4 regions of the Staphylococcus sp. GDH8C109P genome follow, and region 4 is predicted to be linked to each of the others. Evidence: riboswitches for the same ligand, from Rfam matches in the RefSeq annotation. Region 4 holds a riboswitch; each other region holds the start of a gene.
What was found. Region 4 has a riboswitch for S-adenosylmethionine ahead of metK (methionine adenosyltransferase). Riboswitches for the same ligand answer to the same signal wherever they lie in the genome.
Positions count from the first base shown of each region.

Region 1: another riboswitch for S-adenosylmethionine. It lies ahead of KA867_RS03740 (aminotransferase class I/II-fold pyridoxal phosphate-dependent enzyme); the one in region 4 lies ahead of metK (methionine adenosyltransferase).
Region 2: another riboswitch for S-adenosylmethionine. It lies ahead of KA867_RS03980 (MetQ/NlpA family ABC transporter substrate-binding protein); the one in region 4 lies ahead of metK (methionine adenosyltransferase).
Region 3: another riboswitch for S-adenosylmethionine. It lies ahead of metX (homoserine O-acetyltransferase MetX); the one in region 4 lies ahead of metK (methionine adenosyltransferase).

Region 1 covers NZ_JAESMX010000009.1:397,132-405,174, forward strand. The annotation lists gene KA867_RS03725 (heavy metal translocating P-type ATPase) at 1-1,233, shown strand, start outside; gene copZ (copper chaperone CopZ) at 1,290-1,496, shown strand; gene KA867_RS03735 (D-lactate dehydrogenase) at 1,565-2,563, opposite strand; gene KA867_RS03740 (aminotransferase class I/II-fold pyridoxal phosphate-dependent enzyme) at 2,578-3,741, opposite strand; SAM riboswitch class I at 3,804-3,916, opposite strand; gene KA867_RS03745 (aggregation-promoting factor C-terminal-like domain-containing protein) at 4,042-4,782, opposite strand; gene KA867_RS03750 (PTS sugar transporter subunit IIC) at 5,295-6,338, opposite strand; gene KA867_RS03755 (6-carboxytetrahydropterin synthase) at 6,647-7,078, opposite strand; gene KA867_RS03760 (DUF488 domain-containing protein) at 7,210-7,563, shown strand; gene KA867_RS03765 (DNA-3-methyladenine glycosylase family protein) at 7,576-8,043, shown strand, end outside.
Region 2 covers NZ_JAESMX010000009.1:444,435-452,477, forward strand. The annotation lists gene KA867_RS03975 (lactate/malate family dehydrogenase) at 15-947, opposite strand; gene KA867_RS03980 (MetQ/NlpA family ABC transporter substrate-binding protein) at 1,001-1,816, opposite strand; SAM riboswitch class I at 1,910-2,019, opposite strand; partial or broken gene KA867_RS03985 (globin domain-containing protein) at 2,328-3,472, opposite strand; gene KA867_RS03990 (4-fold beta flower protein) at 4,026-4,280, opposite strand; gene KA867_RS03995 (SDR family NAD(P)-dependent oxidoreductase) at 4,403-5,149, opposite strand; partial or broken gene KA867_RS04000 (carboxymuconolactone decarboxylase family protein) at 5,168-5,607, opposite strand; gene KA867_RS04005 (GAF domain-containing protein) at 5,728-6,132, opposite strand; gene KA867_RS04010 (SDR family oxidoreductase) at 6,512-7,282, opposite strand; gene folE (GTP cyclohydrolase I FolE) at 7,303-7,935, opposite strand.
Region 3 covers NZ_JAESMX010000014.1:225,948-233,990, forward strand. The annotation lists gene serS (serine--tRNA ligase) at 1-1,187, shown strand, start outside; gene KA867_RS07820 (AzlC family ABC transporter permease) at 1,635-2,330, shown strand; gene KA867_RS07825 (AzlD domain-containing protein) at 2,327-2,656, shown strand; SAM riboswitch class I at 2,784-2,883, shown strand; gene metX (homoserine O-acetyltransferase MetX) at 2,945-3,913, shown strand; gene KA867_RS07835 (DUF2232 domain-containing protein) at 4,189-5,115, shown strand; gene KA867_RS07840 (DHH family phosphoesterase) at 5,130-7,097, shown strand; gene rplI (50S ribosomal protein L9) at 7,094-7,540, shown strand; gene dnaB (replicative DNA helicase) at 7,571-8,043, shown strand, end outside.
Region 4 covers NZ_JAESMX010000015.1:144,958-153,000, forward strand. The annotation lists gene KA867_RS09205 (nuclease-related domain-containing protein) at 1-98, opposite strand, end outside; gene metK (methionine adenosyltransferase) at 192-1,388, opposite strand; SAM riboswitch class I at 1,501-1,613, opposite strand; gene pckA (phosphoenolpyruvate carboxykinase (ATP)) at 1,770-3,356, shown strand; gene KA867_RS09220 (alpha/beta hydrolase family protein) at 3,388-4,191, opposite strand; gene ytkD (RNA deprotection pyrophosphohydrolase) at 4,175-4,657, opposite strand; gene yidD (membrane protein insertion efficiency factor YidD) at 4,719-4,955, shown strand; gene menC (o-succinylbenzoate synthase) at 4,952-5,956, opposite strand; gene menE (o-succinylbenzoate--CoA ligase) at 5,969-7,357, opposite strand; gene KA867_RS09245 (hypothetical protein) at 7,957-8,043, shown strand, end outside.

The DNA of each region.
Region 1 (8,043 bases), on a different contig from region 4:
TCTTCTATTATTAAAGTAGTCGAAGATGCTCAAGGTTCAAAAGCACCTATACAGCGTTTAGCTGATACGATTTCTGGCTACTTTGTCCCTATTGTCGTAGGTATTGCTATACTCACATTTATCATTTGGATTGCTTTTGCCCAAACTGGTCAATTCGAACCTGCACTTGTAGCAGCAATCGCTGTATTAGTGATAGCTTGTCCATGTGCATTAGGTCTCGCAACACCTACTTCAATTATGGTGGGCACTGGCAAGGCTGCTGAAAATGGTATTTTATTTAAAGGTGGCGAGCACATAGAACGTACACACCAAATTGATACAGTCGTTCTTGATAAAACAGGAACTATCACAAACGGTAAACCAATTGTGACGGACTTTGATGGTAATGATGAAACACTACAACTTTTAGCTAGTGCAGAAAAAGATTCTGAACATCCACTAGCTGAAGCAATCGTCAGTTATGCAAATGATAAAGGCATCGATTTATTAGAAACAACATCTTTCGAAGCAGTGCCAGGACACGGTATTCAAGCAATGATTCATAACCAAGACGTATTAGTCGGCACACGTAAATTCATGAAAGATGCTCATATTGATGTTTCAAAGTATGAAGATAATTTAGTCAAATATGAATACGAAGGTAAAACAGCAATGCTCATTGCTATTAATCAAACACTACAAGGTGTGATTGCCGTCGCCGATACAGTCAAAGATTCTGCCAATGAAGCGATTCAACAATTGCACGAATTAGGTATTTCCGTAACAATGCTTACAGGAGATAACGCGCGAACAGCACAAGCAATTGCTAAACAAGTAGGTATAGACGCTGTAATTGCAGAAGTATTACCAGAAGAAAAAGCTTCAAAAATCAAAGAACTTCAAGATAATGATAAAATTGTTGCTATGGTTGGAGATGGCGTTAATGACGCACCAGCACTAGTTCAAGCAGATATCGGTATTGCTATTGGAACAGGTACAGAAGTAGCAATAGAGGCAGCTGATGTTACAATTTTAGGCGGAGAATTATTATTAATTCCTAAAGCAATCAAAACCAGTAATTCAACGATAAGTAATATCAGACAAAACTTATTTTGGGCATTCGGCTATAACGTTGCTGGTATTCCTATCGCAGCTTTAGGTTTACTTGCACCTTGGGTAGCTGGCGCAGCAATGGCATTAAGCTCAGTAAGTGTGGTAACAAATTCACTCAGATTAAAACGAATGAAATTATAACGCAACTTTGTAATAATAATAATAATAAACATCCTTGATTTAAGGAGGTGATTCCTATGACAACAGAAACAATTAAAGTTGATGGCATGAGCTGTGATCATTGTAAACAGGCAGTAGAATCTGCACTTACAAATCTAGATGGCGTATCAACGGCTGATGTGAACCTTGATGCTGGTAATGTTGAAGTTGATTTTGACGATAATAAAGTTACAATGACAAGCATGAAAGATGCTATCGAAGATCAAGGCTATGATGCTAAATAACCTGCACATTCAAAAAATGAGGGCTGAGACGAAATCAAACGTCTTAGCCCTATTTTTATATTACATATTTAATTAACACGAAGCTTACTATCACCAGTATATATTACCTCTAATGTTGCATCTAGCGCATCTACAATAAGATTTTTTACAGCTGCATCTGTATAAAAAGCAATATGTGGAGATAGAATGACATCTTGTCGTTCTATCAATTCAATTAATATTGCATCATCTAATTGTGTATTGCGTTGATCACTTGGGAATAGCCCTTTCTCACCTTCATAAGTATCTAATGCTGCACCTATTATTTTCCCACTATTTAATGCATCTATAAGGGCTTTTGTATCAACAATCGTACCGCGCGCACAATTAATAAACACGGCACCTGTTTTCATTTCTGTAAATACTGCCTCATTAAACAAATATGTATTTTCCTTTGTCGCTGGAATATGTACAGTTACAATATCTGCATCTTTAATCGCCTCACTCATACTTTCTTTATATGTTAAATACGCTTCACATGAGACTTGAGGTTCAATATCATATGCTACTACTTCTGAACCAAAACCTTCTGCAAAAATCTTACCTACAATAGAACCAATACGACCTGTACCAATAACTGCAACTTTTAAATCTTTTATAGAACGTGACAAAATACTCGGTTGCCATCTAAAATCATATGCTGCAGTTTTATTTTGTATATCATTAAAATTTCTAATTAAATTTAATGCTTGAGACACAGTATATTCAGCGATAGAATGCGGAGAATAAGAAGGTACATTGGTTATAACTAGTTCATATTGCTTAGCTAACTCAAGATTATAACTATCAAAGCCAGCACTTCTCTGAGCAATTTGCTTAATACCATAATCATGTAATTTCTGATACACTACTTCATCTAATTCAATTTGTTGTGACAACGATACCCCATCAAAACCTTTAACACGATCTACTGTTTCCAAAGATAATATGTCACTATCTAAATCTACTTTCACCTGATGTTTTTCTGACCATTCATTAATAAAAGGGATATCTTCTTCTCTGACACCAAAAAGTTTAATGCTTTTCATTGATCATTTCACTCCTATTCTGCTTCATATAAATGTTTTAATAATTGAATGCGTTCTGCCGCTTCCATTAAGCTATCATCATCCACTGCTAATGAAATACGTACATAGTTCTGCCCATGTTCACCAAATGGAATACCTGGAGCAACTAAAATGGACTTTTCTTTTAATAAATATGTTTCAAAAGTTTCACCATCATAATGTTTAGGTGTTTTTAACCATAAAAATATGCCACCATTCATCGGTTCAAAAGGGATACCTGCTTCATTCAATTTAGCTGTAAACTTACCTCTTCGGACTTTAAATATTTCATTTTGACTCACAAGGAAATCATCATAATGATTTAAAGCAAATGTAGCCGCATCTTGCAGTGCACCAAACATACCAGCATGCGTATGTGTTTGATATTTTTTCAATGCTTGTATCATATCTTTATTCCCTACAGCAAAACCAACTCTAAAACCTGACATATTATATCCTTTTGATAAAGAAAACACTTCTATTGCTAAGTCTTTAGCACCCTTTGATTGTAAAATACTTGGATTTTTATAATCAAAGCCAAATGCACTGTAGGCAAAATCATGAACAATTTTAGTTTTTGTGCCTTGAAATTGTGCAATTGCTTTATCAAATACATCTTTTGTAGCAACTGAACCTGTAGGGTTATTTGGATAAGTTAGATAAACTAAGCGTGTATTCAATAAGACGTCTTTATCTATCATATGCCATTGTGGTAAATAATAAGGTGGCTTTAACACAAGTGGTTGTGGCTTAGCATCTGCCAACAATACACCTGCTAAATAATCTGTATAACCTGGATCGGGAAGCAGCACATTTTCACCCGGATTAACGATACATGTAGGCAAAGCGACTAAGCCGTTTTTCGTACCATATAGAATACAGACTTCTTCATCCTTATCTAATTCAACATCATATTGTCTTTTATAAAAATCGACGATTGCTTGTTTGAATGTTTCTTTCCCATGAAAAGCGACGTATTTTTGATTTTCAGGTTTATAGATGGCTTCTGCGTAGCAATCAAGGATACCTTTAGGCGTTGCGCCATCAGGTATACCTACGGCCATATTAATCAACGGTAATGGCCCGGGCTCTATTTTACGTCCCATCGTTTTACCAAAGTAACTATCCGGAATTTGTGATAACCGATCTGATATTACCATTAAAAGTCCTCCTTAAAATAAAAAACTATATGCCTCATAAGTGACATATAGCTCTCACATGACACTTATCTATCAAGTATTCCACTTGTTGAATGTAGCACAGTACTTATGATTATAGATAAGTCTGTTGCTGAAGTTTCAACGGGTCAAGTCCCTCCACTTCTCTGGATAAGTCACTTTATAATTAAATTAATATTAATTTTATCAGAATATTCTAACATGTCAATATAAAAAAAGAGTGACTCAAGCGAGTCACTCTTATCTATATCACCAAACACAACACGTTCAGTGCTATAGATTTTACCACCAACCGTGGTTTTTACGGAATTCTAACGCTGCTGCTTCAGAACCGTAACGTTGTTTAGCGTAGTTTAACATACCTTTAGTTTGATCAGCTACTGAACCAGTACCCCATGATTCCTTAGTTTGACCTAAGCCTCTATATCCTGCTGGGTTAACCGCATTTGGATTACCACTTGATTCAGGCATTACAATTGAATTCCACATAGCTTCTGATCCACCAGCAGCTAAGAATTGTGCTTTAACTGATCCACCAGTTGAAGCCGCAGATGCTTGAGCTGTTTTATATGTTTGCGTAGCTGCACTTGTTTGTGCTGTTTTAACATTTGTAGTTGCTGAAGCTTTTGGTGCTTCTACTGCTGCTGGAGCAGTATATGATTGTTGTGAACGTACTTCACTTGCTGATTTTTCATTTGTGTTGACACTTACTTCTGAACTTACATCTTGTGTAGTATTAGGTGTTGAAGCTTGCGCACCAACTGCATGGTATTCCCATGACCATGTGTTACCGTCAGATGTAAAAGTAAACTCGTTACCACCTAGTACAAAATTGTAGTTATATGCACCAGCGTGTAATGGTTTTTGATCTAATTCAGCTGAACCATTTAATGCTAATTCTGCTAAATGTGCTTTGTCGATGTTTTGTTCTGAAGCGTGAGCTTGATTGTTGTCAGATGCTGCTGCATATCCTGTTACGCCTAATGCTACTGCTAATGATGAAGCTAAAATTGATTTTTTCATAATAAAATAAATCCTCCAAATTTAATTTTTAATAAAATATATTTTCGATAATTTTTTTGTCGTATTTGCTAAAATTCTTTAAATTTTATGTTTTGTTTTTTGACCATAGTTAATATACCATATATTTTTATCAATCATATTACACTTACATAACAAAACTTTACAAAAATTATTCTGATTTGTAACATTGCAATCTTTTGTAATTGCTTTATACAACATTCTCAAATAATCAATTTTGCTTTTATTATTTATAATTATTGATATAAAAGAATGTTATCTCTTGATTTGCTTCATTTTTTATATAGTCTGAAAAATTACAAACAACCTTATTGTTACATAACTGTAACAATATATTTCGATACATTTTTTATATATTGGGGTCATACTTGCAAATTATTTTGTGCAAAATTAAAAAGGCCTTTGATTTGAGGCCTTTTTAATCTTTTTACTTATATATTGATAATGCGCATTTTTAATATATTACAATAAGCAAATCTATATCTTCACTTATTTTATGCTAGGAACTTAAATACTTCTTTATCATATAATTTCAAAACTTTCATATAGAATATATGAATTAAGAAACCTATCATAAACGGAACGACAAAAAATGCGATAAATACATATAATAGATTAAGTAGTAATGGGGCTTCCATATGTTTAAATGCGCTGATGGGACCTACCAACCCAATAATACCAAAACCAGCAGATTCTTTGGTACCAGCAATACCTAACAACGCGCCAAAAAATCCAGTGATAATCGCATTGGTGAAGATGGGTAATAAAATAATAGGGTGTCGAACCATATTGGGAATCATCATTTTAACACCACCTAAAAATATTGTAATAGGTACGCCTGATCTGTTTATTTTCATCGTACCTGCGACGAGAACACCTTCACATGCTACAATGCCTAATGAGGCTGAACCTGCTGCTAAACCACTAATACCAATGGCTAGTGCTGTAGCCACTGTAGAAATTGGTGAAATGATTATAAAACTAAAGACAAGTGCAATAAGCATTGACATAATTATGGGTTGTAATTCTGTAAATGTATTAACTAAGTTACCAATACCAGTCGTAATTAATTGTATGTATGGCAATAACGTCAAACCAACCAAACCTGAAATAACACCAACGATTGTCGGTAAAATAATCAATGTTAGACTACCAAAACGTTCACCGATTACCAATATTAAAAATACCGCAACTGCTGCTGTTATCATTGTATTAATCAAATCTCCCACGCCGGCAAGTACCCACACACCATCTTTAAATTGTGCCACACCACTTCCGACAAAAGCCGAACTAGCAACTACAGCTGTCGCTAAAGGCGTTAAACTAAAGCGCATTGCAATCAAAGCTCCTACCAATAGTGGAACTGTAAATTGAATACCTAAAACAACCTGTAGTAAAGATTCAAAAACAGCATATTTCGGCGCTAAAAGTTTAAATACCTCACCTAAAATAGCATTAGGTATGAGCCCAGCAACAATTGCAATTGCTACGCCAGATAATACATTATTAATAAATTGTTTCGGACTTACTTTGATCATTGTGTGCCTCCTATGTTGTGATAAATAAAATATACCATATTATCGCAATTTTCAGAATATTTATTTTGTATACTTTATATAAAAAATACAGTTAATCATATCATTACAATTTCCAATTCATTCCTTATGTCCACTAAACACAAAAATTGCAAAAAAAAAAACGGATAGACGTCCATTGCTTTTTAATGAACTTGTCTATCCGTAGACTTTCATTGCTTTTTAAAATAATATTTAGCGCTAATGTCGAAAGTAATTGTTATGTTCCAATACGCACGTCGTGTTTGTTAAATCATATTGTTAAAAACATTTTATTTTGCTTCCATCAATTCACGCGTCAATACGAGACCTTGCGTTGCATTCTCAAAAAATTCTAGTTTTTGAAGTGTGTTTTCTTCTGGCAAGTGTTGCTCAAATTGCTCCCATATCCAAAAGGCAATATTTTCGGCTGTTGTATTCATAGATGGTAATGTTTCATTAACGAGTTGACCATCCAAATAAGTTGCGATTTGTTTATTATATATTTTATCGACTTCATTAAAATCTAATGCCAATCCAGTATCGTTTATTTTAGATAAAATTTCAATATTGAACTTATAGTGTTGATTGGCTAAATCTTTGTGCGCTGTTTGACTAAAATATATTCGATTATCACAAGTAAATTCATAATAATTTTTAATAAGTACTGCATTACTGCGATATTTAAATTGTTCAGGTGGTTGAACTTGATCAAAATTTGTCATATTAAAATCTCCTTTTCAACATTATATTTATCTATACCCTTTAAGTTACAATATATGAGTTCTAATGTTTTTAATATTACATTTTAGGCTATAGAAAAATAATTGAATTATTAAGAGTAAAGGAGCTTTTTATGACTATTCAAATACAACGTATTTATGAAAAACCACTTAAAGAAGGCGTACGCATACTTGTAGACCGCGTTTGGCCACGAGGAATCTCAAAAGACCAAGCTAATTTAGATCATTGGCTAAAAAACATTGCACCAACATCTGAATTAAGAAAATGGTTTAATCACGATCCTCAACTTTACGCTGCATTTAAAGAAAAATACGAGAAAGAATTGCGGGAAAATAACGATCAAAAAGAAGCTTTTAATGAATTACAAGATATAGTTGCTAACAGTAAACAAGATGTCATTTTACTTTATGGTGCAAAAGATGAAAAACATAATCAAGCGGTTGTGCTACAACAATTATTACAATAAGGTGTGAATATGATGGCTCAATGGCATATCGACATAAATGATTCACCTGTCCAGACACTCATGCGCCAAGACGAGACCCTTGCAAAACTTATAAGACAAATTGGCAATGTAGAAATAACACTGCGCCCTAATCCGCTAAAATCGTTAATTCGTTCTATCATTGGACAGCAAATTACCAATACTGCCGCTTCAGCAATTTTCCAAAGATTTTCGGAAGCAATCCACAATCAATGGGGTGTTGCATCGGTGTTAAATTTATCTGAAGCACAAATGAAACACATAGGTCTTTCTAAAACTAAAATAAACTACATTCAAAATTTGCTAGTGCATATAGAACAAAATAAACTCGATTTTACTAATTTACATGAATTAGATGATGAAACTGTAAAACAAGTTTTAACACAGGTCAAAGGTATTGGTCGTTGGACATCAGAAATATTTTTAATATTTACATTAAAGCGTGACAATATACTGCCTATT
Region 2 (8,043 bases), on a different contig from region 4:
TATACTAAAGGAAATTATTTTTGTGCTATATTAATTGTTTGTCTGATATATTGATATGCTTCAATTAGCTGTTGTTCTTCCTGCTCATCCAATGCTATAGGATACCTTTGGACAATGCCATATTGGTCAACTAATGTTGGTAAACTATACGCCCCATCATCTAGCCCATATTCCTGACTGATTGATGTTAATGGCATAATTGTACGCTGGTTTAAAGCAATCGCTTGTATCAAAGCAGTCGTCACCTTGGAAATAGCTGCATTGGTCCACCCTTTTTGATAAAAAACATCCATTGAAACTTCATTTATAATAGACGTTATATGTGCCTTATCAATCGCTGGCGCTTGACTTAAAGCTTCATACTCTGATAATTCCATACCGTGAATACGTACTTTGCTCCATACAGGCACTGCATACTGACCATGTTCACCAATAACAAAGGCTTCAACATTTTTAGGATCAATTTGGTAATGCTGAGCGACAATAGTTTTGAATCTTGAACTTTCTAATGCTGTACCCGTCCCAATTATTTTATGCGATGGATAATTGACTTGATTGGCAAAATATACCATCGAATCTACTGGATTAGAAATTAAAATAATAATTGCTTCTTGCGTAACTTCAGCAATTTGCTTCATCACATTTTTTATAATGTCATGGTTATCTTGTGCCAATAATGTTCGGTCGCCATCGTTTTTATCTGTTTGTATACTTGCGGCAATAACTATAAAATCTGCGTCAGCTAAATCTTGGTACGCGCCTGCTTTAATTCTCACATGACTGATATTAAACAGTCCTTGTGAATGATTATGATCAAGCGCTTCACCACTTGCAATTTCTTCTTTGCTATCAATCAATACAATTTCTGAAAATAAATTCAAATACTGAACGTCTGTCAATACTTGACTGCCTACTCTACCAAGTCCAACAATTCCTAACTTAGACATGTCTAACCATACCTCCTCTGTTTGTTAAAACTTATATTCATAAATCAATGTTTTTATTTTTCATAAGGTATAACATCTTCATTATATTCTTTTTTAATAAACTTTTTCATATCTTCAGATTGTAAAACTTTTAGTAATGTTTGATATTTTTTATCATCTTTATGACCTTTTTGAACTGCAACAATATTGGCAAATGGTGATGATTTACCTTCTATTGCAATAGCGTCTTTGTGTGGCGTTAAACCATTATCAATCGCGTAATTAGAATTCATGATTACAGCTGCGCCTTCTTTACTTTTATAGGTTTTAGGTAAAAATTCTGCCCCTTGTTTATTGTTAAACTTGAGATTCTTTTTGTTTTCTACAATATCTTCAAATTTGGCATCTTCAATTTTGACACCTTTTTTAATTTTTATTAACCCTTTATCTACGAAAAATGATAAGAAACGTCCTTCTTCAGCTGGATTATTAGAAACATAAATTGTAGAACCATTCGGGATGTCTTTGATATCTTTATATTTTTTACTGTATACACCCATTGGTGTCGTAAATACTTTCCCTACTTCTTCAATATTATAATTATGGTCTTCTCTTTCAGCCTTTAAATAAGGCACATGTTGAAAGAAGTTTGCGTCCACGTCACCTTTATCTAAGAGTTTATTGGGTACTTTATAATCATTAACAACTTTAATTTCTAAATCATAACCTTTTTTCTTCATTTCCTCTTTCGCATGTTTTAGAACTTCACCATGAGGTGCTGGTGATGTAGCAATTGTAATCTTTTTATTCTCTTTATCTTTGGACGAACCACAAGCTACAAGTATTACAGCAAAACATACTAAAACAGTTAAACTAATGACCTTTTTCATAACATCTCTCCTTAACTTTATCTAAAAATAAAATTCACTCATTATGTAAAAAAATACTTTCTCTTAATAAAATAAAGAGAAAGTATGCACCTTCTCTTATCTTCGAAAGTAATCATTGTTACTTTCTGTGAATTAGCACCATTTCGTTAAACGATGGTTGCTGGGCTTCATCGGGCACGTCCCTTCGCCTCTCTAAATAAGAGTCAATCATATGTATTTGAGTTGTATTAATCCTAGCATTCCACTCATGTTTAGTCAATGAAATTTTAGAAAATTCTAATTTATTAATGATTAATCTAATATTAATAAAATTGTTCCATGTGAAACGAATACATTTACACTAAAAGTAGTGAACATTTAGTAACTCAGCTACTTAAAATAAGTAGAATTTTAAAATTACTAAACATAGTAAAAAAACGTCAATTCCATTAGAAATTGACGTTTTTTGCATACATTTTTTATAATCTTTTCTAATCATCATCAAATATGATTTTCAAAAAATATTATATTTTTATACAGAAAAACTTAATCTTGGAACAAATGTTTCAAAATGAATACGTTCTTCTGGAATTTCAAGTGCTTGTAAATTTAACATCATTGAATTTAAGAATGAACTTCCACCACAAATATAAATTTCTGTTTCATCATCAAGATATGCCTCTAAATCTTTTTTTCTATATAACCATCCTCATCACGTAAATGAGCATGAAATATACTTTTCTCTGATTTTGCGTTAATTGATTTAATTGTATCTTCAAAAGCAATATTATCACTATCTGAAGTTACCTGAATAAATGTAGCAGATAAATTAGCTTCAACAGCTTCTCTATACATTGAAACAAGTGGTGTTACACCTACGCCAGAACCTAAGAATAATTGTTTTTTATCTTTATTTACTAAACCAAAACCACCTACTGGTGCAGATAACTCTAATGTATCTCCAATTTTAACTTCGTCATGTAAAATCGTTGAAACTTCACCTTCATGTTCTTCTGTAAAATCTTTTCTTACACCAAATGTTAAATAATCACGATTTCCATCTACAATGGAATAATGTCTTTTAGCCTGATAAGGTAATTTCTTATTTGAAATATTTACAGTAATATACTGACCTGGTGTGAATTGACTTAAATCAATATCCTCTGATTGAATCGTAAATGATTTAATGATTTCTGTTTCTTTTTGAATATCAGTGACTTCAAACGGTTTAAATCCTTCCCAAGCCATTTGGCTATAAACTTCTTTTTCTAAGCCAATAAATGCGTCTGCGATTGCTTGATAAGCTTTAATCCATGTTTGAATAATTTCACTATCATCAGTCAATCCAGTTACTTCTTGAATCGCCCAAATTAAATTTTCACCTACAATCGGATAATGCTCAGGTTGAACTTGTAACGCACAATGTTTGTAGACCACTGGCATGATAACCGGAACAATTGGAGATAAATCATCAATATTATCAGCTGCAGCTAAGACAGCCATAGCTAGTGCTGAAGATTATAAACCTTTTTTCTGGTTCGTTTGGTTAAATACATTTTTCAATTCTGGATGCTCTTCAAATAACCTTTTATAAAAAATAGAAGTAATATTTTGTCCCTCGTCTTTTAGAAGTGGCACTGTTTCTTTAATTATTTTGATTTCTTCATTCGTTAACATAAAATCTCTCCTTAATAGTAATTTAAGATAGTTTAAGACAAAATAATTATATTAAATCACCTTATTCAAATAAATTACTAACATATTTATTATCATTTTAAGATATTAATGAAGCCTATCTTTAGCTTACTATTTATATCATTTTTGTAAAATCAAGTGTTTGGAAAAGAATGTTATGACTATAAAATTAGAGCGTATTTGCGGTTCTAGTATTTGTATATTAACAGATAGCATTGGGCCTAATGGTATTTCTAAAGAAGAAACTAATTTAGATTGTTGGATATATGATATTGCCCTTCAATAAAATTATGATAAAAAAGCTCTAAAAAATACTTTAAAAATAAAAAATAGCACAAAATAACAGTACTATGACCTAGTTATTTTGTGCTAAAAATGAATAACATATGCAAGCAGTTGTTTTAAAAGGATGACTTAAAACAGTCATTTTTCAAACACCTTGTAATAAAAAATCTATGCCACTTAAGTGTGACCAAGCTAAGTGATAGATATTTTTAATTTTAACTTGTTTTCTATTCTTTTTAATTGGCATATCTTATTTTATATTTTTTCTAGGAGCCTTGTTTTTAATAGGTTTTATTGGGCCACCAGATGCTTTCGAGCTAAACATTACACATTTACCCTTTAAATCTCTTATCCATCCATTTTCAAACCAACCTAAATGACTCCCATTAAAACCATATACTTTATTACATTGAAAATAAACGACTGCTCTACCATTAAAAAGATAAATATGGATATTATCTTCGGTATAGGCTGTAGCATCACCATTTTTGTCGTAAAAGTTCATTTTAAACCTTCTTTAATGCTTATTTTTATAGTTAAAAATATATTTTACAATTGAAAAATTCATTACAGTTAAAGCTATAATAATACTGTGAGTATTTGAAAGTTAAATTTAAAAACATTTTTTTATTTTAAGTGTAATCCACCACTCACGGGGAAGTAATGTCCTGTGTAAAAACTATCATCGTCATTCACAAAAAAGTTAACTGCACGAACAACATCTTCTGGTTTAGCTATTCTTTTAGCGGGTGTTATTTCGGCGATACTTTTAATAATCTTGGTTTGTGATTTAGTTCGGTCTGTTTCTATCATACCTGGACCAACAACATTCGAAGTGATACCATATTCACTCATTTCAAGTGCTACATATTTTGAAAAAGTACTTATTGCGGCTCTAGAACTACCATGATGAGCTACATTATTTGACGGTTTTTCACTAGATAATGATCCTATATAAATAATGCGACCATAATGATTTTGTTTCATAGTGCCTAAAACAGCTTTTGTCATATTAAAGGCTGCGCCCATATCTTCATTTAAATTTTTAGACATGTCTTCCCAAGTCATGTCTTCAATTGACATTGGTCTAAATAATGGACCAGCATTGTTTACCAAAATATCAACAGTACCGAATGATTTTAATGCTTCATTAACTACTCTCTGCGAGCCATCAATGGTTGTGACGTCAGCTTGCACAATAATGGCGTTGGAACCTAAATCTTTAATTTTTTCTTGGACACCTTCAACACTTTTTTCATCATTTAAGTAATTCAATACAATATTGACACCTTTTTCTGCTAAATTTATAGCAATAGCAGCACCTAGACCTCTACCGGATCCTGTAACAATCGCAACTTGATTATTTATAGACATATTTTGTACTCCTTTGATTTAAATATTGTATTCATTTCCCATAGATATAGATATTCTATTCCATGTATTAATTTGTGCAATTGTAAATATTAAATGGGCATATTCCTCTTCGTTATAATTTTCACGAACGCGATTATAGAGCGCATCCGGAACTTTATGATTAGAAATTAACGTAACATGTTCAGCTAATTCTAGTGCCAATTTTTCAGCGTCGCTGTATATATTAGTATCTTCCCAAGCATTTAATAAATAAATTTTCTTTTCGTCTATACCTCGTTTTCTAGCATCTGTAGTGTGCATGTTTAAACAAAATGCACAACCATTCAATTGAGAAACTCTTATTTTTATTAATTCTTGCAATTTGTTGTCGATTGTATTTTTTTCAATAATTTTTCCATTTCATACATTAATTCAATATTATCTGAGGCAATTTCTTCATAATTCATTCGTAAACTCATCTTATACACTCCTTATTTTTTAATGTAATTGATAGATACGTCTGTCATGATACTTAAATCTGTTTCTGTTAATTTTTGCTCTATAAGCTCTACTATATTTTGTAAATTTGATTCATCATTTTAATTAAAACGATGAATCGTTGGTGCATCTATATCTAACACGCCAATTATCGTATTATCTACAAATATAGGTAATACAATTTCTGATTTACTGTTTGAATCACAAAATATATGATTTGGATATTCGTAAACGTCTTCTACATTTATTAAATTACGCTGTGTTACAGCATCTCCGCATACACCAGATTCCAATTTTAAATGTGAACAAGCTGGTTGTCCTTGAAAAGGACCTAATAATAATTCTTCATTTTTTATAAAATAAAAGCCTAGCCAATTTACATTTGGTAAATTTGAATAAAGTAAAGATGAGATATTTGAAAAAATGGTAATAGGTTCTACTTCATCTTCTATTAAAGCTACTAATTGCTTAGCTAAACTGCCATAGTTTGTGGATTTATTAGTCATTATGATTACTCCTAATTTTATTCTTTATTTTTTATAAGATAATCTTGTACTTCTTTTTTATTCTTATAACCATTAGTGAAAAATACAGCCTGTGGTTTATCTAATTGATCATAATATGTGATTGAAAATATTGGTATTTAAGACAATTTCTATATGATTATCAGCAAAAAATTCTCTTTTTCTAATAAAAGTATAGAAGTATTTTCATTATCTTGCATACACGCTTTCATCAAAAGGGGGGGCATATGTCAATCGTTCCTCACTTTGAACAATTTTAATGCCACCTTGATACCCTTTTTACTTAATTTCTTTACTGCAAATATACTTACTATAGACCCACCTACAATTACAACATTATCATCCATATTAAAGTACTTCTTTATAAATTATATTTGTTGATAACATCATGATTACCTGTCACAGAGATTGTTGCACCAGTTATATAACTTGATTTTTCTTCACAAAGAAAATTAATGACACGAGAAATATCTTCACCATATTCTTTTCTTTGAATCTCAAAATGAGATAATTCATTTCTTTTATACTCAGCTATATTTTTTTCCTTATCATCACCTAAAATATCACCTGGACAAACTGTATTAAATGTTATTCCAAAACGCGCTTCTTCTTTTGATAAAGTTTGTGTTAATGATATGACACCTGTTTTTGCAGCGGCATATGCGCCTCGATATATCCAACCTGGTATATTTTGGCTTTGATCAAAACCAAATGTTATAACTCTCCCCCATTTATTCTTCCTCATAATAGGAATAACTTCTTTAACTAAAATGAAAAAACTTTTTAAATTACCGTCAACCATAGCATTCCATTCTTCATAAGTAGTATCGACAATGGTTTTCTTCCCCTTAATAAATGGTCCTGCATTATGAATTAAAATATCTAAGCGCCCCATAGTAGACATAATTGTTTGAATCATATTTTTTACATCATTTATTTTTGATACGTCTGCTTGGATTGCTATAACATTCACACCAAATTTATGCTTGATTTCATCAACTAATTTTTGTGCTTCTTCCTTACTTTTTCGATAATTAATAACTATATCAATTTCATTAGCAGCTAAATCAAGCGCTGTTTTCTTACCCAAACCTTTTGCACTACCAGTAATTAAGGCTACTCTTCTACACATAATTACACACCTTATTCTAATTATTTATTGATTAAAGTTAAAAATTCATTTCTTGTATTATAATTTTTATGAAATAACCCATGTACAGCTGAAGTGATTGTAGAAGATTGTTCTTTCTTGATACCTCGGCTACACATACACATATGTTTAGCTTCAATCACTACCATGACACCTCTAGGTTCTAACACCTCATTGATTGCTTGTGCAATTTGAGTTGTTAATCTTTCTTGTACTTGAAATCTTCTCGCATATCCTTCGACTACTCTAGCAATTTTTGATAATCCAGTTACCTTTTCATTAGGTATATAACCAACATGAACAACACCATAAAATGGAGCAAAGTGATGTTCACACATTGAATAGAATTCTATATCCTTGACCAAAACCATGTCGTCTTGTTTAACATCAAACGTTTTTGCTAAATGCGTTTTAGGATCTTCATTATACCCTTCTGTATATTCTAAAAAAGCTTTAATAAAACGATAAGGGGTATCGATGAGACCATCTCTATCAGGATCATCTCCACATAATTCTATGATGTTTCTCACACTTTCCATTGCAAGATTCATCTGTCTTTTTTTCTCTTCAACATTATTGACAAAATTACTTGAGATAAGATCATTTACTTTTTCTTCCAAATCTATATCTTCCATATCTACACCACTTTTTAATTATTATTTATGATCACAAATTGCTTGCTTAAGCTTGCCTTTATTATTTATCTAAATAATAGCAAAAACAAACGTTCTGCTTAATAAAAT
Region 3 (8,043 bases), on a different contig from region 4:
ATAACAAACGCCGTGAATTAATTCGAAAAGCTGAAGAAATGAAAGCTGAACGTAACAAAGTGAGCGGTGAAATTGCTGAAAAAAAACGTAATAAAGAAAATGCAGATGATGTTATCGCAGAAATGAGAAAATTAGGTGACGACATCAAACTTCTAGATAATGATTTAAATGATGTGGATAAAGAGCTAGAAGACTTATTATCTCGTATTCCAAATACAATTCATGATGATGTGCCTGAAGGTGATTCTGATGAAGAGAATGTAGAATTAAAGCGTTGGGGTACACCAAGGAAATTTGATTTTGATGAAAAAGCACACTGGGATTTAGTAGAGTCATTACAAATGGCTAACTTTGAACGCGGTGCAAAAGTTTCTGGTGCAAGATTTGTGTTCTTAACTGGCGAAGGCGCGCAGTTAGAAAGAGCATTAATGAACTATATGGTCACGAAACATACGACGCAACATGGTTATACAGAAATGATGGTACCACAATTAGTAAATGCTGATTCAATGTATGGTACTGGCCAATTACCAAAATTTGAAGAAGATTTATTCAAAATTGAAAAAGAAGGATTATATACAATACCAACGGCAGAAGTACCATTAACGAATTATTATCGTAATGAAATTATTGGTCCGGATGTCTTACCTGCTAAATTCACAGCGCAATCAGCGTGTTATCGTAGTGAAGCAGGTTCAGCTGGTAGAGATACAAGAGGGTTAATCCGTTTACACCAATTCGATAAAGTAGAAATGGTACGTTTTGAAAAACCGGAAGACTCTTGGCAAGCATTAGAAGAAATGACAGAACATGCAGAAGCAATTTTAGAAGAGTTAGGCTTACCGTATCGTAGAGTTATTTTATGTACAGGTGACATAGGCTTTGGTTCAAGCAAAACGTATGACTTAGAAGTTTGGTTACCAAGCTATAATGAGTACAAAGAAATTAGCTCTTGCTCAAATATTACTGATTTCCAAGCACGTCGTTCTAATATTCGTTTTAAACGTGATAAAACAGTAAAACCAGAATTAGTGCACACATTGAATGGTAGTGGTTTAGCAGTAGGTCGTACATTTGCTGCAATCGTAGAAAACTATCAAAACGAAGATGGTTCAGTTACTATTCCAGATGCATTAGTACCATATATGGGCGGTAAAACAGTGATTCACCCAGTTAAAGAAAAATAGATTCGTTTGAATGAATATCATCAGTGGCATTTGAGCTAGCTTAAGCGTTGAACTTTCAAAATAGATGCCATAAAATGATGAAATAAAAATAGAGGTTGGGACAAATAGATGTCTCAACCTCTCATTTTATATAAATAATGAGTGATGAGCCTTCTGATCTTCTAAATACCTTAGATATTTTGAAAATAAAGAAAGGGTAGGGGAGGTGTTAAATATCTTGTTTTGCAGGTTATTTAATTTGAAAAATACCTTATTTTATTCAAAAAATAGAGGGTAGTCTAAAATAAAAACACAATATTCTGAAATTAAAAACATTTTAATAACAGCATTTTTAGACGAACGTAAGTCTTAGGTTACACATACGTAAGTCTAAAAACGTTGAATGTCTCTTTCATTTTGTATTAAACTAATTCTATTATTTTTAAAAAATGTGTGGGAGGTGGCATGATGGCAACACATTTAACTTTTAAGCAAGGTGTAAAAGAATGTGTACCGACTTTGTTAGGTTATGCTGGTGTTGGTCTTTCATTTGGTATTGTTGCAGTGGCTTCAGGTTTCAATTTGATTGAAATCATTTTGTTATGCTTACTTGTCTATGCTGGCGCGGCACAATTTATTATTTGTGCGTTAGTCATTGCTGGAACGCCAATTTCTGCAATTGTATTAACGACATTTATTGTAAATTCTAGGATGTTTTTATTAAGTATGACCTTAGCGCCAAGTTATAAAGGGTATGGGTTTTGGAATCGTATAGGCATGTCTTCTTTGATTACAGATGAAACATTTGGTGTCGCTATTACACCACATCTAAAAGGTGAAAAAATCAATGATCGATGGTTGCATGGATTAAATATCACAGCTTATTTATTTTGGACATTTGCAAGCATTGTTGGTGCTGTTTTTGGTAAATACATAACAAACCCAGATGCGTTTGGGTTAGATTTTGCTATTACTGCAATGTTTATATTCTTAGCTGTTTCCCAGTTTGATGCTATTAAACAATCACAATTTAAAACATATTTAGTATTGATTGTTTGTGTGATTATATTAATGCTTAGTTTAAGTTTCTTTATGCCTTCATATGTAGCAATTATCTTAGCTTCGACAATTACTGCGGGGTTAGGGGTGGTGATCGACAAATGACAACGACCTTACATATGTTATTAATTATTGTTTTATGTGGTGTGGTCACTTGGTTAACACGTATTATACCGTTTATATTAATTACGAAAATTAAACTATCTGAGACAGTTGTAAAGTGGCTTTCCTTCATTCCTATTACATTATTTACGGCATTGATTGTAGACGGCGTTCTAGAACAACATGAAGATTCAATGGTGTATAGTGTTAATTTACCGTTTTTAGTAACGATGCTTCCGACAATAATCATTGCCATTATTACACGGAGTTTAACGATTACGATTGTCAGTGGTATTTTAATAATGGCAGTTTTAAGATGGATATTTTAAATATATTATTGAAGTGGCTCACATTATCCGTTAGAATAGCAATAATTAGAAAATTTTGATAATTTTAAAGAAATACTTGTTAAAATAGATATTTGATTTATGCACAGCTTTTTACAATTAAAATTAAATCTTATTTCGAGAAGCAGAGGGACTTGGCCCAATGAAGCTTCAGCAACCGACTTTAGAAGCACGGTGCTAATACCAACGATTCGCTCGAATAATAAGTATTGTAACTTCTTACTTATTATGAATAGGTGAGAAGTTTTTTTATTAAGTAGGAGGTAAATGATGACAAATTATACGGTTGATACATTAGAATTGGGACCATTTACAACTGAATCAGGTGAAACGATTTTAAATTTAAAATTACGTTATGAACATGTTGGATATGAAGGACAGCCACTTGTACTTGTATGCCATGCACTGACAGGTAATCATTTGACATATGGGACGGATGACAATCCTGGTTGGTGGCGAGAGATTATAGATGGTGGGTACATGCCAATACATGATTATCAATTTTTAACATTCAACGTGATAGGTAGTCCATATGGCTCCAGTTCGCCACTTACAGATGCTGACTTTCCTACGCATTTAACATTGCGTGATATTGTCAATGCAATAGAATTAGGTATTCAAACATTAGGGTTTGATCGAATTAGTATTTTAATCGGTGGGTCTTTAGGAGGTATGCAAGCGCTGGAATTATTGTATAATCATAAATTTGAAGTAGATAAAGCGGTCATTTTAGCTGCGACAGATAAGACTTCCTCATATAGTCGTGCATTTAATGAAATTGCGAGACAAGCGATTCGATTAGATCATGGTGAAGGGATGAGTATCGCAAGACAACTTGGTTTCTTAACGTATCGTTCTTCTAAAAGTTACGATAGACGATTTACACCAGATCAAGTTGTAAACTACCAGAAACATCAGGGGAATAAGTTCAAAAAGCACTTTGATCCATTAAGTTATTTAACCCTGCTAGACGTCTTAGATAGCCACGATATAGATAGAGACCGTACTGATGTAGATGAAGTGTTTGGACGACTAGATACTAAAGTTATGACTATGGGCTTTACGGATGATTTATTATATCCAGACGATTTAGTATATGCCACAGGTGCGCGATTTAAATATCATAAACATTGCTTTGTGCCAGATAATGTAGGACATGATGGTTTCTTGCTGAACTTTAACGATTGGGCACCCAATTTATATCATTTTTTAAAAGTTTCTAAGTTCAAAAGAAAATGACGATATGCTACATTTTAGTTCATTTTGTATGATAAGACGTCTGGGATAGTAATTTTATACTTAATTGAAAGTGAAAATAACTGTTTCCTATGACATCTTATTTTTTGGTGTGTAAAATGTGAAGTTTGAAGTTAGTATTAACAGGGGAGATATAATTTTAAAAGGCGCTCATTATCAGATTTTGTCGCTAATGTTGAACTTCTGACAAAAAGAATTGTCAATAATTGTATAAAAGTTTTAAAGAGGTTAAAATAATAAACATAGACAAAAATTGTATAGGAGTGGCGAATTTGTTTTCTAAAATACATACTAAAGCCACTATACTTAGTGTAATCACGTTAATTATAGTAGCTTTAGCTTTACATATATTACCGCTACTTGGACTCGTGTTGAGTTTATTTGCAACAATTCCAGGTATTATTTTATGGCATAAATCTGTAGAATCTTTTGGCTTAACGGCAGTCATTACAGTTGTGCTAACTACGTTATTAGGTAATATATTCGTGTTAAGTATCATGATCCTCTTGTTCGTGGTGAGTGTTGTAGTGGGTCAATTATTAAAAGAACGTACATCAAAAGAACGTATACTTTATATAACAACGACTTTTATTAGTATCATTGCATTAATTGCATTTATGGTGTTACAAGCATTTAAAAAAATACCAAGTGCTGCTTCATTAATCAAACCGATTAAAGAACAGATGTATAGCATCATTTCTAGCGCTTCAGTCAACGCGGATTATAAACAAATGTTTGAAGAGACTTTCCGCCAATCAGCAGTGCAACTACCAAGTTATATGATTGTTGGCGTATTTCTACTTATATTAATCAATTTAATTATCACTTTTCCAATCTTGCGTAAATTCAAAATCGCTACACCCATATTCAAACCATTATATGCTTGGCAAATGAAGCGTTCTGTCTTATGGATGTATGTTATTGTCTTAATTTGTGTTATGTTTTCAACGCAACCAAGTGCGTTTCAAACGATCGTCTTAAATTTTGAAATTGTGTTATCATTATGTATGTACATTCAGGGGTTAAGTGTGATTCACTTTTTCGGAAAAGCGAAATCAATGCCGACAGCACTTACTGTGATATTAATGGTAATAGGGACAATTTTAATGCCATTAACACATATTGTGAGTCTCCTGGGATTTGTAGATTTATGTATCAATTTAAAACGTATCATTAAAAAATGATTTGAGGTGGAAAAATGAACCGTCAATCCACTAAAAAAGCGTTGATTTTACCATTTATTATTATGGTGCTTACAGCAATAGCGCTTGTCGTCGTTTGGTTTATTTTTAACCAATTGATTGCAGGTATAGCTACTGTTGTATTACTCATCATAATTGTAGGGACAGTACTGATGGTAAGACAAGCTTTACAAAAATTGGATAACTATGTAGATAATCTGAGTGGAAAAATCTCAGCAAGCAGTAATACTGCTATTAAAAGGTTACCTATTGGGATGATTATCTTAGATGAAAATGAAAACATAGAGTGGATGAACCAATTTATGTCGGATCGTCTAGACCGAAACGTCATTTCTGATCCAGTCAATGAAGTATATCCTAATATATTAAAACAGTTAGAAAAAACACAAGAAGTGGAAATTCAAGAAAATGAATATCACTATCGTGTAAGATATTCAGAAAAAGAACACGTATTGTATTTCTTCGACATTACTGAAGAAATACATACACAAGAATTATATGAAGCATCTAAACCAATTATTGCAACACTATTTTTAGATAACTATGATGAAATCACGCAAAATATGAATGATACACAACGTTCAGAAATTAACTCTATGGTTACGCGTGTAATAAGTAGATGGGCAACCGAATATGACATTTATTTCAAACGTTATAGTTCAGATCAATTTGTTGCTTATTTAAACCAACGCATTCTAAATGAAATCGAAGCATCTAATTTTAGTATATTGAGTCAATTACGTGAAAAGAGTGTAGGTTACCGTGCGCAATTGACATTAAGTATTGGTGTAGGTGAAGGTTCAGAGAACTTAATCGATTTAGGTGAATTATCGCAATCTGGACTTGATTTAGCACTAGGTCGTGGTGGTGACCAAGTTGCAATTAAGCATATGAACGGTAATGTGCGTTTCTATGGCGGTAAGACTGACCCGATGGAAAAACGTACACGTGTAAGAGCACGTGTTATCTCTCATGCCTTAAAAGATATTTTAATGGAAGGCGACAAAGTCATCATTATGGGACATACGCGTCCAGACTTAGATGCTATAGGCGCAGCCATTGGTGTCTCAAGGTTTGCTATGATGAACAATTTAGATGCTTACATTGTGTTAAATGATTCAGATATTGATCCGACGCTACGTCGTGTGATGAATGCAGTCGATGAAAAGCCTGAACTAAAAGAGCGTTTTATCACATCTGATGAAGCATGGGATGTCATGACGTCTAAGACAACTTTAGTAATTGTAGATACGCATAAACCTGAAATGGTTATCGACGAAAATATATTAAACAAGGCAAATCGTAAAGTTGTAATCGATCATCATAGACGTGGTGAAAGCTTTATCTCTAGCCCATTACTTGTTTATATGGAACCATATGCAAGTTCAACTGCAGAGCTAGTGACTGAATTGCTAGAATACCAACCAACAGAACAACGATTAACACGTTTAGAGTCGACAATTATGTTTGCAGGTATTATTGTAGATACACGTAATTTCACATTACGTACAGGTTCAAGAACATTTGATGCGGCAAGTTATTTACGTGCACATGGTGCAGATACAATATTAACGCAACATTTCTTGAAGGATGATTTAGATACGTACATTAATCGTACTGAATTAATCCAAACAGTGAAACTACAAGAGAACGGTGTCGCAATTGCACATGGTTCGAACGAAAAAATCTATCATCCTGTAACAGTTGCACAAGCAGCTGATGAACTGTTAAGTTTAGATGGTGTAGAAGCTTCGTATGTAGTTGCTAGAAGAGAAGATAATCTAGTCGGTATGTCTGCCCGGTCACTCGGTGCAGTTAATGTTCAATTGACAATGGAAGCACTTGGTGGCGGTGGTCATTTAACTAATGCAGCTACACAATTAAAAGATGTCACTGTGGATGAAGCAATAGAACAATTACAACAAGCTATAACAGAACAAATGAGTAGGAGTGAAAATTCATGAAAGTAATATTCACACAAGATGTTAAAGGTAAAGGTAAAAAAGGCGAAGTTAAAGATGTACCTGTAGGCTATGCAAACAATTTCTTATTGAAGAAAAATTATGCAGTAGAAGCTACACCAGGTAATTTAAAACAGCTTGAAAAGAAAAATGAAGCTGCAGAAGCAGAACGCCAACAAGAAATTGAAGAAGCTAAAAAATTAAAAGAAACATTAAGTCATATTGAAGTTGAATTATCTGCTAAAACAGGTGATGCTGGAAAATTATTCGGTTCAGTTAGTACAAAACAAATCGCGCAAGCATTGCAACAACAACATGATATTAAAATAGACAAGCGTAAAATGGATTTACCAAACGGTATACATGCATTGGGTTACACAAATGTACCAGTTAAATTAGATAAAGAAGTAGAAGGTACAATTCGTGTACACACAGTTGAACAATAAAAACGGATTGAGATATGAGGTGTAATCATAATGGATGGAATGTATGAACAAAATCAAATGCCCCACAGTAATGAGGCTGAACAATCTGTCTTAGGTGCCATTATCATAGATCCGGAATTGATAAACAGAACTCAGGAAGTCTTACTTCCTGAGTCCTTTTATAGAGGCGCGCATCAACACATCTTTAGAGCCATGATGAACCTCAACGAAGATAATAAAGATATTGACGTGGTTACAATTATGGATCAACTGTCGTATGAAGGACGACTGAATGAAGCGGGTGGCCCACAATATCTAGCAGAATTATCTAGTAATGTACCGACAACTCGAAATATTCAATATTATACAGATATTGTATTTAAGCATGCGACAAAGCGTAAGTTGATACAAACTGCCGATAGCATTGCTAACGATGGTTATAATGATGAATTAGAATTAGATACAATATTGAACGATGCAGAACGTCGAATATTAGAATTGTCATCTACACGTGAAAGTGATGG
Region 4 (8,043 bases):
TTCTTACTTTTCAAAGCAACTAAAAATAGGATTAAACAAATAACTGCTACGACTATTGCCACGATTAAACCAATTTCTATCGGGCCAAATGAATTCATAACAACAACGCTCCTTTATGTGTTCAGTAACTTAATTATAATAGATATGAGCTCATCATTCGATAGTAAAGTTGAAAAATAAATACTTCGCGCTTATATTTCTACGCTATCTTTTAATAAATTAACTTTATCTAATTTTTCCCATGGTAACAGTATATCTGTTCGTCCAAAGTGGCCATACGCAGCCGTTTGTTTATAAATTGGATGTTTTAAATCTAACATTTTAATAATGCCTGCTGGTCTTAAATCAAAGTGCTTTCTAACAGCCTCTACTAGTTCTGTTTCACTTACTTTTCCTGTTCCAAAAGTGTCTATCGCAATCGAAACTGGTTCCGCTACACCAATTGCATAAGCGAGTTGAACTTCACACTTATCGGCTAAATCAGCAGCAACAATATTTTTGGCTACGTAACGCGCAGCATAAGTAGCTGAGCGATCTACTTTTGTAGGATCTTTACCGCTAAAACAACCTCCTCCATGACGTGCATAACCACCGTATGTATCTACGATAATCTTGCGACCTGTTAAACCAACATCACCTTGAGGCCCGCCGATTACAAATCGTCCAGTCGGATTAATATAAAATCTTGTATTATCATCGATTAATCCTTCAGGTACTGTTGGATATATAACATGTTCTTTGATATCAGCTTGAATTTGTTCTAAAGTAGTGTCTTCTGCATGCTGAGCTGAAACGACAATTGTATCTATACGATGCGGTTTATCTTGTTCATCATATTCCACTGTTACTTGAACTTTTCCATCTGGGCGTAAATATTTTAAAATATTATCTTTTCGCACATCTGATAATCGTTTAGCTAATTGATGCGATAAAAATATTGGTAACGGCATATAAGTATCCGTTTCGTTCGTCGCATAACCAAACATTAAACCTTGGTCTCCTGCACCAGTTGCTTCAATTTCTTCTTCTGATAAATTGTCACGATATTCTAAAGCATTATCGACACCTTGTGCAATATCAGGAGATTGCTCATCAATTGCGGTTAATATAGCCATCGTTTGGCTATCATAACCATATTTCGCACGTGTGTATCCGATATTTTTAATTGTTTCTCTCACAACTTTAGGTATATCTACATAAGTAGCTGTAGATATCTCTCCGGAAATTAATGCCATACCTGTAGTTACCGTTGTTTCGCAAGCAACTCGCGCATTAGGATCGTCTTTCAAAATTTCATCTAAAATTGCATCAGACACTTGGTCAGCGATTTTATCTGGGTGCCCTTCTGTAACCGATTCTGAAGTAAATAATCTTCTATTATAAGTCATAAATTAACTTGCTCCTTTGTCTTTGATTACGAAAATTCTCTTTGATTGAGCTCATTAAAAAAAGGCCTTCTTCACTATATGAATAGAGAGAAGGCCCTTATACGTCCATTCGCTCTTATCGTTCAGACGCTATTTGTCCGCAAACGGTTTGGCACCTTTCTTCATTGTAAGAAGAGGTTGCTGGGCTTCATTGGGTCCATGTCCCTCCGCCACTCAGGATAAGAGAATCCGTTAATCACTATAGTACCGAAACTAAGTAGTAATGTCAATTTGATATTTATTTAATTTCCTTTAAATATGGTGTGGACTAATCAATCATATGTGTTATACTCTGTAATTGTAAAGGCTTACATTAATTTAATAGCGTTGGAGGGATTTAGTATGGCGGTAGATACATACACTTACACAAAAAAAGTTCAAAATATTTTGGACAAGAAGTCTTCATTATTTCAACAATCCACAACACAGTTGTATAAGAAAATTCTTAATAACAATGAAGGAGAATTAACCGAACTAGGTGCAATTAACGCTAAAACAGGTAAATACACTGGCCGTTCACCGAAGGATAAGTTTATTGTTAATGAACCATCATACAGAGATGACATTGATTGGGGAAATATCAATCAACCTATTGAAGAGGACACATTTTTAAAGTTATATGATAAAGTATTAAATTATCTAAATGAAAAAGATGAATTATATGTATTTAAAGGATATGCAGGTAGTGATCAGGATTCACAACTTAAACTAACAGTGGTTAATGAATTGGCTTGGCATAATCTATTCGCACAAAATATGTTTATTCGTCCTGAAACAAAAGAAGAAGCAGAAGAAATCAAATCTGATTTTACTATTGTATCGGCACCCTATTTTAAAGCTGATCCAAGTAAAGATGGTACAAATTCAGAAACATTTATTATTACTTCCTTTAAACACAAGGTCATTTTAATCGGTGGAACAGAATACGCTGGTGAAATGAAAAAAGGTATCTTCTCCGTAATGAACTACTTACTACCTAAAGATAATATTATGAGTATGCACTGCTCCGCAAACGTTGGTGAAAAAGGTGACGTAGCTTTATTCTTTGGGCTTTCTGGAACAGGTAAAACCACGCTTTCAGCAGATTCAACCCGAAAGTTAATTGGTGATGACGAACATGGATGGAATGAAAATGGTATTTTTAATATCGAAGGTGGCTGTTACGCAAAAGCAATCAACCTTTCTTACAAAAAAGAACCTCAAATTTATGAAGCAATTAAATACGGTACGATTTTAGAAAATGTTGTTGTAGATGAAGAAGGCGATGTCAACTTTGATGATAACTATTATACTGAAAATACGAGAGCCGCTTATCCAATTAATCATATAGATAATATCGTTACACCTTCCAAAGCAGCACATCCAAATACGATTATTTTCTTAACTGCTGACGCTTTTGGTGTTTTACCACCTATCTCAAAACTCAGCAAAGATCAAGCAATGTATCACTTTTTAAGCGGATTCACAGCTAAGCTTGCAGGAACAGAAAGAGGTATAACTGAACCTGAACCATCTTTCTCAACATGTTTCGGTTCACCTTTCTTACCATTACACGCTAAAGTTTATGCAGACTTGCTAGGTAACTTAATAGATAAACACGATGTAGATGTATACTTAGTAAACACCGGTTGGACTGGAGGTAAATATGGTACAGGACGCCGTATTAGCTTAAATTATACGAGACAAATGGTTAATCAGGCAATTACTGGTCAGTTAAGAGATACAGAGTATATTCAAGATGATATGTTTGGATTAAATATACCAGTGGAAGTTGATGATGTACCTCAAACATTACTAAATCCTATAAATGCTTGGAGTAAGCCAGAGGCATATAGAGAACAAGCACAAGATTTAATAGACAGATTTAAACATAATTTCGAAAAGTTTGGCGATGAAGTTTCAGATTTAGCACAAAACGGTGGATTTTAAATAAAATACTAAATAAAGCACATGGACCATATTACAGTTGTGGTCCATGTGCTTTACTAGTGATTGTTTTATTTTTTTCTACTTGTGCCATCCATTTTTTAACTGTAGTTAACGCTTTTTTCATCGCAAATGGCCTTGGTACATGACCTTCATCCATTTGATAAAATGTTTGATAAGTTGTACCAATATGTTTTAATTGTGTTTCTAAATAATAAGCTTGATGAATCCCTACTTGTTTATCTTTTCCTCCGTGTACTATAAGAATCGGCGGACTATCGGCATGTATTTTAGTTATCGCATCTCTTTGCTTATATGCATTTTCTTTTTTCTTTGGATGTCCAACCATCCTTCTTAACATACCTCTTAAATCTATTCTTTCCTCGTACATGAGACGAATATCGGACACACCACCCCAAATAATATAACTAGTTATAGGCAAATCCTGAAATGTAAGTAACCCTTGTAATCCACCTCTAGAAAAGCCTATCATATGAATATAAGCTTCTGGATATAATGTATTTAATATTCGAATCGCAACCGTAACATCATTTAAATCCCTACCATGAAATTCATCTTTACCTTCACTACCATTATTACCTCTATAATACGGCCCAAATACAAGTGTCTGCGCATCTGAAAATTGCATTAGTCGCCCTGCTCTTACTTTACCGACTTGCCCTTTACCACCTCGCAAATATACAACAATCCGCTTTACACTTTTATGGGGTTGCATTAATAAACCTCTAACATTAATGCCATCTACTTTATAAGTGACTTCTTCAAAAATATGGTCAGGTACTTCTATAGGCATTCTTTTTTTATGCATAAAATCCAAGCTCGATCACTCTCTCTAAACATTGTAAGATTGCAGCATCTTTCAATAAATAACTTTTTCGTTCTTCTGCAATGTCTGAAATACTATTAAAAATTAATGGGCCTTCAGTTTCTAAATAATCATTTTTGGTTTGTAATCGATTTACTTTAACCATAAAAACATCTTTTGTAAACGGTATACCATTTTGACGCTTAACACTATATTGAGCAATATAATGTTTGTCTTTAATATTTATAAGCGCTCCTGTTTCTTCAAACAATTCCCTATCACACGCTTGTTCACTCGATTCTCCTTCTTCTCTTTTGCCTCCTGGAAATTCTATACCTCTTAATTTATGTTTGGTGAAAAGCAATTGTCCTTGGTATATAGGAATAACCAAGACATGATCACCATCTGGGATGTCGTTTTCATCCTTAAATGATAAATAGACATCATCATTTTCTTTATCTTTAAACTTCACAAACATCAAACTCCCTTTATATATGTTAAACTATCATTGCTATGTAAATTGTTGGAGGCAAAATTTTATGAAAAAAATCTTTCTAGGTCTTATCTATATATATCAACATTTCATTTCTCCGATAACCCCGGCTACTTGTCGTTTTTACCCCACTTGTTCTGAATATACTAGAGAAGCCATAGAAGTTTTCGGACCCATCAAAGGTATTTGGTTAGGTGTTAAACGTATTTCAAAATGTCACCCACTCCATAAAGGTGGATTTGATCCAGTACCTCTAAAAAAAGATAAAAAGCATAAACATTAATTAATCTGAGTTAAATAAAACTTGTTTACAAAAGGAGGTTCAAAATAAATTGAGCCTCTTTTTAATACGCCCGAATGCGGTACAATATCATTTTCAAAATAAAATCCGTGTGGTGTAATATCACTTGGATAAGCGGCATATCGTGCTAATAAAGCCGTAAAATATCGACTTAAACCATATTCATACATACCACCAATGACAAATTTCACATGTTTTTGCTCTAATATTTCAATTATTTCCAAGACTTTATCAATGCCACCCAGTCTGAATGGTTTTAATACCACAACATCAATTTTATAATTTTCAACATAATATAGAATTGCTTTCAATGATACTGCTTTCTCATCAATAGCTATGGGAGGTAATTCAGAATCTTTAAAATCATTTACTTTTTGTATATCTTTAAAAGGCTCTTCTAAATAAAGTATATCACTGCTTGAAAGGAGTATAACTTTCTCAACATCACTATTTTTAACCGATTCATTAGCGTCAATGACGATCTGAGGTTTAAATGGCAATCTCTTCAATTGTTTTACATCTTCTAAAATGTTTTCAGACCATTTTATTTTTATGCGATGTGGTTGTGTGACTTTTAAGTTGAAAATATGCTTATATGTTAGACCACTAACTGTTGCACCATAGGGTACATTAAACGTTTCTAATTCGTAAAAAGCCTGATAACAGGCCATCACAATCATACTTCGTGTAGCAGGATATATCTCCAAACATTGAAGTGCATTTTGTACATCCGAAAAGCGTTCAAACTCATGGTTTTTAAATGTTTCAAACCACTTTATTGCTTGGTCATAAACTACTTCTATCGTTTCATCTGCATACCAATCTGTTTCAAAAGCGTTACACTCTCCAAAATAATGTATATGTTTATCAGTTATAAACTCAACAAAAAGTGCTTTACGCTTGTTCATTTTTACTTTAGGAGTAACGATTGCATGCTTAAAATGATTATTACAAATATAAAGTTTCATTTCGCTCAATTTCATTATTGCTCACGCCTATTTTTTTAAATGTTTTCGTTGCAATTTACCAGTAGATGTATAAGGTAATTCTGTTACATGTTTGAAATATTTTGGGATTTTGTACTTCGCTATATGCGTTTTAAAATGTGCTAATAATTCTTCATTTGATAATTCAATTTTTGAAACATAATATAAATAAGGTACTTCACCCCATGTACTGTCATGTTCACCAATACACATTGCATCAATAATGGATGCATGAAGTTTTGCCACAGATTCTATTTGATATGGATATATATTTTCGCCACCACTAATGATTAAATCTTTTCGTCTGTCATAAATCATTACATAACCATCTTCATCAATTTCTGCAATATCTCCTGTTTTAAAATAACCATTTTCAAATGTATTCATTAAATTTTCAGGGTATAGATACCCATTCATAACATTATCACCTTTGATAAGCAGTTCTCCATGCCCTTGATCATTAGGGTCTTTTATTTTAACAAAAACATTTTCACTTGGCTTTCCGACAGTGTCATATCGCTCAGATAACATATTGGGTGATGCTGTTAAAAATTGAGAGCATGTTTCAGTCATTCCGAATGAATTATAAATCGGCAATTCTGATTCCAAAGCATTTTCAATTAATGTATTAGAAAGTTTTGCCCCACCCAACAATATCTTTTGTATATTAAATGGTTGATCCAAACCTTCATCCATTAACCATTTTAAAGTTTGCGGAACCAATGATACATGTGTTGGTAATTCTTTTTGGATTATTTCAAGAATTACTTGTGAATTGAACTTCGCTGCAATACGTACTGTAAAACCTTCCATAAGCGCTCTTAATATGACACTTAAACCAGATATATGATAAATAGGTAACACTGATAACCATTTTGTGTCTTGATCAAATCCTAAACTTTCTTTACAGCCAACTGCACTTGCATAATGATTGCTAAAAGTTTGAGGAACTGCTTTTTGTGGTCCAGTTGTTCCAGATGTAAACATAATTGAAGCAATTCGATCCATATTGAATATAGCTTCATACGTGTTGTCAGAAACTTCTTTTTTTAATTCATTAAAGTCAATTATGGCTATATCTTGTATCATTAAATTGCTAGTAGTAATAACTGTATCGGTTTCAATAGAGTATAACTGATTTTGCATTTCTTCTTTGGTTAAACGCGTGTTTAGCATCACTATTTCTACACCTGTTAGCCACAACGCATTAATCAAAGTAATAGATTCAATTTGATTTTCTATATATATACCTATACGCTTTTTATTCAATTGTTTTATTTGATAAGCTAATCGACTTGCTTCGTAATACATTGAAGCAAAGGTAATTTTATTGCTACCATCATCAATAAATACTTTATCTCCATTTTGTTTTGCTTGCGTTTTCAACCAAAATTCCAATCTGTCATTCCTCCATCTCATTGACCATTATAACGTTTTTACTTTGATTTAACAGTGTTGATGCATCCTATTATATGTTTTAACTTAAATTGCAATGAACGAATTAAAAATTATTATAATTTATAAATACCTAATAATGCGTTTAAAGCATAAACATAAGTTAACGAAAACGGAACTTATTTTATAGTGTAAACATAAAAAATAACAATACAAAGCATAAAATTGAGTTATATACAAAAAAGCAAAATCTTAAAAATTGAATAATTGCATGACTATGAGAAGCCAAAAATTCGTGTTTTGTAACCTATTGATAATACAAAAGTCATATTCACACGATTTGATGTCAGATCATGCATAAAATAGTCATAATTTATATTGTATACCACAAAATATGATGATATGATAATGAAAACGAATTCATTTTCAGATAATAACAAACGCATAAACATCACTTTCTCTACGAAAACAACTTCCAATATTTTATTGCAAGCATCCATTGTGGGTTCAAATCCCTCACTCTCCGTTTACTTAAATCTTGTTAAATGAAAAGGAAAAGTAAGCGTTTTTAATTATATATATGATGAAGGAGTTAAAATAAAATGAAATTTATTAAATACGAAATTGAGCAAGGCTTATATTATGACTTAATAACAATATATGCAAAAACAAACAAAAATACCCCGTTT